DNA from 3 places in the Serratia sp. TSA_7 genome. Region 1 is predicted to be linked to each of the others. Evidence: predicted binding sites of a transcription regulator. Region 1 holds the regulator's gene; each other region holds the start of a gene.
What was found. The regulator PurR, encoded in region 1, represses purine synthesis genes. The targets are predictions, from matches to a motif close to CANGCAAACGTTTGCNTG.
Positions count from the first base shown of each region.

Region 2: pyrD (quinone-dependent dihydroorotate dehydrogenase) is a predicted target of PurR. The motif match lies at 1,679-1,696, and genes of this name have one in related genera.
Region 3: purE (5-(carboxyamino)imidazole ribonucleotide mutase) is a predicted target of PurR. The motif match lies at 1,871-1,888, and genes of this name have one in related genera.

Region 1 covers NZ_JBQZFU010000001.1:815,779-819,054, forward strand. Annotated here, with positions in the region: gene punC (purine nucleoside transporter PunC) at 1-538, opposite strand, end outside; gene punR (DNA-binding transcriptional activator PunR) at 663-1,607, shown strand; gene purR (HTH-type transcriptional repressor PurR) at 1,604-2,629, opposite strand; gene cydH (cytochrome bd-I oxidase subunit CydH) at 2,954-3,043, shown strand; gene ACUTQW_RS04030 (C40 family peptidase) at 3,257-3,276, opposite strand, start outside.
Region 2 covers NZ_JBQZFU010000001.1:146,647-149,922, forward strand. Annotated here, with positions in the region: gene ACUTQW_RS00790 (cell division protein ZapC) at 1-400, opposite strand, end outside; gene pyrD (quinone-dependent dihydroorotate dehydrogenase) at 575-1,585, opposite strand; gene ssuE (NADPH-dependent FMN reductase) at 1,843-2,421, shown strand; gene ACUTQW_RS00805 (sulfonate ABC transporter substrate-binding protein) at 2,453-3,276, shown strand, end outside.
Region 3 covers NZ_JBQZFU010000004.1:300,029-303,304, reverse strand. Annotated here, with positions in the region: gene purK (5-(carboxyamino)imidazole ribonucleotide synthase) at 190-1,257, opposite strand; gene purE (5-(carboxyamino)imidazole ribonucleotide mutase) at 1,254-1,778, opposite strand; gene ACUTQW_RS16525 (UDP-2,3-diacylglucosamine diphosphatase) at 1,945-2,667, opposite strand; gene ppiB (peptidylprolyl isomerase B) at 2,678-3,172, opposite strand.

The DNA.
Region 1 (3,276 bases):
GTAACAGCGTCGGCAGCAGCAAAATGACGGTGATACCCAGCAGCACGGCGAAAATTGCCCGCCATCCCATGTGGTTCAACAGCCAGGCGCCGACCAACGGTGCCAGCGCAGGCGAAAGTGCTACCAGCGGCATAATGGTGGCGAATACGCGGTTGGCCTTGCCTTCACGGTAGCGGTCAATGACCAGTGCCTGCCAGGTGACGGCGGCTGAACACACACCGATCGCCTGGATAAAGCGCAGCGACCACAATTGGACGGCATTTTGCACCCACAGCATGCCGAGGCAGCCCAGAGCAAACAGCGCCAGGCCAATCAGCAGCACGGGTTTACGGCCCAAATTATCGGAGAGCGGTCCCCAGAGCAGTTGAGCAAAGGCAAATCCGGCCAGGAAAATGCTAAGGCTGGCGCTGATTGCGCCGGCGGAAATTTGCAGATCTTGCTGCATAGCGCCAAAGGCGGGCAGATACATGTCGGTGGCCAGGTAACCCAGCATGCTCAGGCCGGCAAGATAGAACATAAAACCAAAGGAATTTCGCATGGTATTTCTCATTAATATTTTATTGTCGCAGGTTTTTAGCGCCGGCAAGTGTATCCGGCTGGATCTCTGCTTGTGAAACGGTAATATTTGCGAAGTGCTGTTAAAAAAATTGAAGGCAAAAATCATGTGGTCTGAATATTCGCTTGATGTCGTGGACGCGGTCGCCCGCACCGGCAGCTTCAGCGCGGCGGCGCAGGAACTGCACCGGGTACCTTCGGCGGTTAGCTATACTGTGCGGCAACTGGAACAATGGTTGGCGGTACCGCTATTTGAACGGCGTCATCGCGATGTAGAACTGACGCCGGCCGGCACGCTGTTTATTCAGGAAGCGCGCGGTGTCATCAAAAAAATGCTCGACACTCGCAGGCAGTGCCAGCAGGTGGCCAATGGTTGGCGTGGCCAATTAAAAATTGCGGTGGATATCATCGTCAAACCGCAGCGCTGCCGTCAGCTGGTGCTGGATTTTTACCGTCAATTCCCCGATGTCGAGCTGTTGGTCCAACCCGAAGTGTTTAACGGCGTATGGGATGCGCTGGTGGACGGGCGTGCCGATATGGCGATCGGCGCTACGCGGGCGGTGCCGGTTGGCGGCGGTTTCGCCTTTCGCGACATGGGCGACATGCGTTGGTTGTGTGTCGCCAGCCCCCAGCATCCCTTGGCGGGGTTGGATGGCCTGCTGAAAGATGATCAGCTCCGGCCTTTCCCTTCGCTGTGTCTGGAGGATACGTCACGCAATCTGCCCAAGCGGGTCACCTGGACGCTGGACAATCAACGGCGGCTGGTGGTGCCGGATTGGGCCTCTGCGGTGGATTGCCTGTGCGCCGGATTGTGCGTCGGCATGATGCCTGCGCATCAGGTATTGCCGTTGGTACAGCGTGGTGAATTGGTGGCGCTGCAACTGCAACAGCCATTTCCCGCCAGCCCATGTTGCCTGACCTGGCAGCAGAATACCCCATCGCCGGCGATGGCCTGGCTGCTGGATTACCTGGGGGACAGCGAAACCTTGAATCAGGAATGGTTAAGCGAAGTGACGCCGGAAGCCGCTTTGGCTCCCGGCGCAGGCGACTAGCGGCGGTAATCGATGAAGGGGCCGTCGGCGACCGAGCGGCGTTCAACCAGCTTCGGATGTACTTCAATGACTTGCGATTCTTCACGCTTGCTGATGATGCGATCCAGCAGCATGGTGAACGCCATCTCGCCCAAACGCTCTTTGGGCTGATGGATGGTCGTCAGTGCCGGCGTGAAATAGCGGGCGTTGCGCACATTATCGTAACCAATAACGGAAATATCCTGCGGTACGCGCAACCCCAGCTCATCAGCGGCGCAAATAGCGCCCATTGCCATGATGTCGCCGCCGCAGAATACCGCCGTTGGGCGCTGTTTCTGCGATAATATCTGGTGCATGGCCTTGTAGCCGGATTCCGGTTCGAAGTCACCTTGTACAATCCACTCGTCGCGCACCTCGATATTGGCTTCTTCCATGGCTTTTAAAAAGCCCTGATGGCGGCCGCCGCCGGTGTTGCGCGCTAATTGGCCCGGAATGGCGCCAATCTCACGGTGGCCACGCTCGATCAGATAGCGGCCGGCCAGATAACCGCCTTCGAAGGCGTTGTCGATAATGGTATCGGTAAAATCACCGCGTGCTGCGCCCCAGTCCATGACCACCATTGGGATGTTACGGTAATCTTCCAACATCCCCAGCAATTGATCCGGGTATTCAGAGCACATCACCAGCAGGCCATCGACGCGTTTTTGCGCCAGCATCGCCAGATAAGCGCGTTGCTTGTCGAGGTTATTGTGCGAGTTACACAGGATCAGCGTATAGCCTTTGCTGTAGCAGCTGTTTTCCACCGCCTCGATCACTTCGGCGAAATAGGGCGCTTCGCTGGAGGTAGCCAGCAGACCGATAGATTTGGTGTGATTGACTTTCAGGCTGCGCGCCACGGCGCTGGGAGAATAGTGCAGCTCTTTGATCGCGGCCGCAACGGCCGCTTTAGTCTCTTCGGCGACGAAACGAGTCTTATTGATGACGTGCGAAACGGTGGTGGTGGAAACGCCAGCGCGTTTGGCCACATCTTTAATCGTTGCCATGTAAAGAATGACTCCTGAACTCACATGTTGCAGCATGTAAGTGTGATGTTAATCGTTTGCCTGCGTAGATCCTTCTTCCAAATAAGCGAAGCTGAGTTTTTAGTGTATTGAAGTCGTCAGCGTTTGGTCAGGAGGGGCATTTTTGCCGGTACGCAGTTGTGAACTGCGAATTTTGTCCCATATTGAGCCAAAGTGGAAGAGGTAATCAGTATTATAAACCGGGAAATGATAACAAGATTTTATTGTCTAACTGTGGGAAAATGGTTTGACGCATTAATTGTGTGCCTTTTATCCTTGGGATAACCCGTCTGAAAAGGAGTTGTAATGGATACCGATCTGAAAATGTCACTGTTCACCACTGTGTGTGCGCTGGCCGTTATTATTGCTTTTAGCTTCACCGCGGCGTTGAACTGATCCCCGGTTGTCACACAGGCGCAGTTCACTGCGCTTGTTCGCATTTTCCCACCGCTACGTCAGATTTTTCCACAAGTGCTCCGTTCACCCACTGCCGGATGTTTTCCATGCGGCTTCGCGAAACCGTGGTCTGAGAGCGACGAAAAGGCCTAAGATCAGAACGCTTGCGGTAGGCGGTGAGGCGTGCGGCTGGGGGGCCAGCCGCGGAGGCGATTATCGAATGGTTTTCGGTG
Region 2 (3,276 bases), 670 kb from region 1:
TATCGCCGGCTTCCACGACCAATAAACGGGCCTCAGAGCCGCTGTCCATCACCTTCACCGCCGCCAGTTCGCCGTTCTTCGGCTGCAACGGGTAGTGTTGCTGGGCGAAATGCCAGCTTTTCGGCATCAAGGGTTTCAGGAAGCGATAGGCCACCAGAGCGTTTAATACCAGTTCGGCGCGTTGCTCATGGCTGAGCTTTATCTGCTTGCACTGCTCTTCATAATTAAAATAAAGCGCAGCGTCATCAACGCAAAAGGCGCATTCATCGAAGGCATCCGGCGTTAACATTTTGGCCGGGAAGCGTGAGCGGAAGATCATCCCATTGGCTAAATCCAGCATTAGCCGATCGTGTTCGGCATCAAAATACCAACGCCAATTATCGTCAGGTTTTATCTTCATCTCTTATCCTTCTCGCTGCCCATGCCACACTCTATTTACCCAAAAGGCGATTTTATCACCGATAAAGTAGCTCAAACATCGGATAATTCCGCGAACGATATTTATGCCAGTGGACAAAATATAGACGAGCCGGGAGAAGAAATAAACCCCCGGCTGAAAATCAAAGAAAAAATATTAGATGTAGTTAACGATATCTTTAATCAGGCGCGGACCGTGGAAGATAAAGCCGGAATAAATTTGCACCAGCGAAGCACCGGCCGCCATTTTTTCCCGCGCAGCGGTCAGGGAGTCTATTCCGCCGACACCGATAATCGGCAAGCGGCCTTGCAGCTCAATCGACAAACGGCGGATCACTTCGGTGCTGCTCGCCTGCAGCGGACGACCGCTAAGGCCCCCTGTTTGCTCGCAGTAATTCAGCCCCTGGATCAACTTGCGATCCAACGTAGTATTGGTGGCGATCACGCCATCGATATTATGCCGCACCAGGCTGTCGGCTATTTGGATCAATTCTTCTTCAGAAAGATCCGGCGCGATCTTTACCGCGACCGGCACATATTTGTGATGCCGCGCATGCAATTCCTGCTGCTTATTTTTAATGGCGGCTAAAAGATCGTCCAACGCTTCACCATACTGTAGGGATCGTAACCCCGGTGTATTTGGTGACGAAATGTTAATCGCGATATAGCCGGCATACGGATAAACTTTATCCATGCAGATCAGATAATCGTCTTTTCCTTGCTCAACCGGGGTATCTTTATTCTTGCCGATGTTAATCCCCAGAATGCCGCCAAAATGGGATTTTTTAACGTTTTCAACCAGATTATCCACACCCTGGTTATTAAAACCCATGCGGTTAATCAGGCCTTCGGCTTCCACAATGCGGAACAGGCGCGGTTTATCATTGCCCGACTGCGGACGCGGCGTCACGGTGCCAACTTCAACAAAGCCAAACCCCATGGCGCCGAAGGCATCGATGCACTCGCCGTCTTTATCCAGACCGGCGGCCAACCCCAATGGGTTTTTAAAAGAAAGCCCCATGCAGCTAACCGGCTTGGTCGGCACAGACTGACGAATGAGAAATTCTAACGGGGTGCCGGTGATACGGCGAAGCTGATGAAAGGTCAACTCATGCGCACGCTCGGGATCGAGCTGGAACAACGCTTTCCTGATGATGGGGTAGTACATGTACTCTCCTGATTTCCCGGTTGCAAACCGGGGGCCGATTATCCGGCATCCCCTGATCAATTGGAATTGATTAAAAGCAAAAAAAGCGTTTTTTACGCAATCGTTTTCCTTTAACGGGCCCACAGCGCCGCCAATCCGCATTTACGCATATCAAAATCAAAAAATGAGATTTAAGCAACCCACTCCTAACTGATAGGTTTAAAACAGATCACAAACATTTCCTGATTAAACCTAACTTTTAGTTATAAGGAGTGGCAATGCGCGTTATATCACTGGCCGGCAGCCCCCGCATCCCTTCGCGCTCAGCCGCGCTGCTTACCCTCAGTCAAAACTGGTTGCAGCAACAAGGTGTAGAAGTGATTGCCTACACGCTGCACGATTTCGACGCCGAGGATTTGCTCTACGCCAATTTTAACAGCCCGGCGATCAAAGCCTTTGCCGAACAATTGGCACAGGCGGACGGTTTGCTGGTGTCGACGCCGGTCTATAAAGCCTCGTTCTCCGGCGCGCTGAAAACCCTGCTGGATTTGCTGCCAGAACGCGCCCTGGACCATAAGGTCGTGTTACCGCTGGCCACCGGCGGCTCGATTGGCCACATGCTGGCGGTGGACTACGCCCTGAAGCCGGTGCTGGCGGCGTTGAAAGCCCAGGAAGTGCTGCACGGCGTGTTTGCCGATGATAGCCAGGTGGTGCTGAACGGCGAAGAAATCAACCTGTCTGACGGCCTGGCAACTCGCCTGGAAGAGGCGCTGGAAAGCTTTTATCTGGCACTCGGCCGCCGCAAACCGCCCACGGTAAAGCTCTCACCTTCTCTGTTTGCCCGTCAGACCGCCTGACTGAGAAGAGAATAAAAAGGAAAAGGACATCATGATTAAGCGACTTTCTTCACTCCGCCGCTGGCTTGGCGCCGGCACATTAGCCGGCATTCTCTCCCTCGCGTGGAGCAATGCCGCCAGTGCGCAGGATCCGGCGCAGTTCCGCATCGGTTACCAAAAAGGATCGGTCAGCCTGGTATTGGCAAAAACCCATAAGCTGTTGGAACAGCGTTTTCCCTCGACCAAAATCAGCTGGATAGAATTCCCCGCCGGCCCGCAAATGCTCGAAGCGCTGAACGTCGGCAGTATCGATTTGGGCAGCACCGGCGATATCCCGCCAATCTTCGCCCAGGCCGCAGGCGCCGATCTGCTTTATGTCGGCGTAGAGCCGCCAAAACCCAAGGCGGAAGTGATCCTGGTGCCGGAAAACAGCCCGATCAAAACCGTCGCTGAGTTGAAAGGCCATAAGGTGGCCTTCCAGAAAGGTTCCAGCTCCCACAACCTGCTGTTGCGCTCGCTGCAGAAAGCCGGGCTGCAATTTACCGATATCCAGCCCATTTATCTGACCCCGGCCGATGCCCGCGCCGCCTTCCAGCAAGGCAACGTTGATGCTTGGGCAATTTGGGATCCGTACTATTCCGCCGCATTGCTGCAAGGCGGCGTACGGGTACTGGGCGACGGCAGTGGTCTGAATCAAACCGGTTCGTTTTATTTGGCGGTTCGCCCCTACGTACAGGCGCACGGCCCCTTTATCAGCCAGGTTCTTGAGGTGCTGACCCAGGCCGACGCACTGACCCGCAGCGATCGCGCGCAGAGCGTCACGCTGTTGGCAAACGCCATGGGCCTGCCGGAAAAGGTGATCGCCACTTATCTGGA
Region 3 (3,276 bases), on a different contig from region 1:
ACTGACCCCTGCAGACTGCTGACAAAGCTCGTTATTAGGGAGAGCGTGCCGAAGGGGTCGTAACGGCCTTGGCCGTCGGAGCGCCCCTCGGTGCGCTAGGCCCGGGTATCTCGGGTTCAAAGACAACTTTGTCATCAAACTCAAGGGTTCAGCCTGGCTGAACCCTTTGATTTTGTTGCGGAGTAAACCTTAAGCCAGCTTCTGTTGCGCCCAGGCCAGGCCGCTCTGGTATTCGGCCGGCAACAGCGGTGCCAGTGCCTGCAACGCCTGTTGCAGCACGGTGGCGCTAGGATCGTTCAGGTTGAGGTGGCCGACCTTGCGGCCTTCGCGCACTTCTTTCTCATACCAATGCAAATGCACCAACGGCAGCGCCAGCCACTGTTGATTCACGGCGGTGCCGATCAGATTGACCATCACCGACGGCGTGCTGACCACCGGTTTCGGCAGCGGCAGGGCGAGAATGGCGCGCAGGTGCAGTTCGAACTGGCTGATGGAGGCGCCGTTTTGCGTCCAGTGGCCGCTGTTGTGTACCCGTGGTGCCAGCTCGTTAATCAGCAGGCTGTCGCCAACGATAAAGCACTCCATCGCCATCACGCCGACGTAGTTCAGCTCGTCGAGGATCGCCGCCAGCATCTGTTCAGCCTGCCGTTGCAGAGCGGGGTCAGGCTGCGGCAGCGCCACGCTGGTGCGCAGAATGCCTTCTTCATGCAGGTTATGGGTCAGCGGATAGAACACCGACTTACCGTCGTGCCCGCGCGCGCCGACCAGCGAAACCTCGCCGGAGAAGTTAATCCCCTGCTCGACGATGCACTCGCCGTAGGCATCCGCCGGCAGTTCCGCTTCCTGGCCCGGGCGCAAGCGCCATTGACCGCGGCCGTCGTAACCGCCAACGCGACGTTTGACGATCGCCAGTTCACCGAGAGTGGCGAACACCTGCGGCCACTCGGCGGCATCGGCCAGCAATTGCCACGGCGCGGTGGCCAGGCCGAGCTGATCGAGCAGCTGTTTTTGCGTCAGGCGGTCCGCCAGACGGGGGAAAATATCGCGATTGACGAAGCTGTTGTGGGTCGCCAGTTCACGCGTCAGCGCGGTTTCCGGCCAGCGTTCGATTTCTGCGGTGATCACGCTGTTTTGATAGGGCACTGCTTCCGGTTCGGCGTCGATGCCGACCGGGTAAACGGCGATGCCCAGCGGTTCGCCGGCCTGGCGCAGCATGCGCCCCAGTTGGCCGTTGCCCAGTACGCAAACCGGCTTCATGCTTCCTCCCGCGGATCCGGGTTGTTCAGCACCTCTTCGGTCTGTGCCTGGCGCCAGTCGGCCAGACGTTGCGCCAGCGCGGTGTCGTGCAGCGCCAGAATTTGCGCCGCCAGCAGAGCGGCGTTGGCCGCACCGGCTTTGCCGATCGCCAGGGTGCCGACCGGAATGCCGCGCGGCATTTGTACGATAGAATACAGGCTGTCTACACCGCTCAGCGCGGCGCTTTGAACCGGAACACCCAGCACCGGAACCAGCGTTTTCGCCGCCAGCATGCCCGGCAGGTGCGCAGCACCGCCCGCACCGGCAATGATCACGTCAAAGCCGTTGGCGCCGGCCTGTTCGGCGAAACTGAACAGCTTGTCTGGCGTGCGATGAGCGGAAACGACTTCGACATGGAACGGGACATCGAGTTGGGTCAGGATCTCGGCCGCGAACTGCATGGTGGCCCAGTCACTTTTCGATCCCATTACAATTGCGATTTTAACCCCAGCGTTAGTGGCTGAAGCGGCGTTGGCTCCCATGGGTGTAAGGCTCCTGTAAGTGTACAAACGACGGCCGGTTGCCTGCGGCGGGAGGCCGAATGAGGGCGCAGATCATACCATGAGCGCACGGCGAGGAAAACGGTTGCGTCGCCGGTTTTCACCGTCGAAAACGCGAATTTTTTCACTCGCGTGGCAAGTCAGGGGGTTAGAAAGGGAATTGGATCAGTTCGACGGCGTCGGCGCTGACTTTGATCATCGAACCTTCAGCGTGCCAGGCGCCCAGCACCACGCGGTGGGCCTTGCCGTTGCTCAGTTCCAGCTCATGCACCGCCGGGCGGTGGGTGTGGCCGTGGATCATCCAGTGTACGTTATGGCTCAGCATCGCCTGCTCAACCGCCTGCGGGTTGACGTCCATAATGGCTTGCGATTTGCCCTGATTGCTCTGCCGGCTGCGAGCGCGCATCTTGGCGGCGATCTTCAGGCGCCAGCGCAGTGGCATGGCCAAAAACAGCTTCTGGATTAACGGATTATGTACCTTGCGGCGGAACTGCTGATAAGCCTGATCGTCGGTACACAGCGTGTCGCCGTGCAGGATCAGGATTTTGCGACCGTACAGCTCCAGCACTTTCTCTTCCGGCAGCAGATGCATGCCGCTGGCGCGGGCAAAGCGCTTGCCGAGCAGGAAATCGCGGTTGCCGTGGATAAAGTAGCAGGGCACGCCGGCTTGCTGCAGCGTCTTCAGCGCAGCGGCAATCTCCGCGTGCAGCGGTTCGGGATCGTCATCGCCGATCCAGGCTTCGAACAGATCGCCAAGAATGTACAGGGCTTCGGCGTGAATCGCATCGTGCCGCAAAAAACGCAGAAAACCGGCAGTGATTGCCGGTTCCTGTGCGCATAAGTGCAGATCCGCGATGAACAGCGTATTCATGCAGCCGCGATTACTCGCTGACGGTAACGCTGGTGACGATCACGTCTTCTACCGGAACGTCCTGGTGCATGCCGCTGCGGCCAGTTTTCACGGCTTTGATTTTATTGACCACGTCCATGCCTTCAACCACTTCGGCAAATACGCAGTAACCCCAGCCTTGCGCGTTCTCGGCACGGAAATTCAGGAAGTCGTTGTCAGCCACGTTGATGAAGAACTGAGCGGTAGCGGAGTGCGGATCGTTGGTACGCGCCATCGCCAGGGTGCCCACGGTGTTTTTCAGACCGTTGTTGGCTTCGTTCTTGATGGTCGCTTTGGTGTCTTTCTGGTTCATGCCAGGCTCAAAACCGCCGCCCTGAATCATGAAACCGTTGATAACACGGTGGAAGATAGTGTTGTCGTAGAAACCTGCACGGCAGTAGCTCAGGAAGTTTTCAACGGTAACCGGCGCTTTGTCAGCAAAGGTGTTGATAACGATGTCGCCGTGATTAGTGTGGAAAGTAACCATAGTTTTAGTCCTAACAAGATGAAGTGAGACGTCACGTAGAGCGAGTGAACATTCAGACCGACCTTATAACATATCTCTATTAACGAGTCAGCAGCGGCTAAACC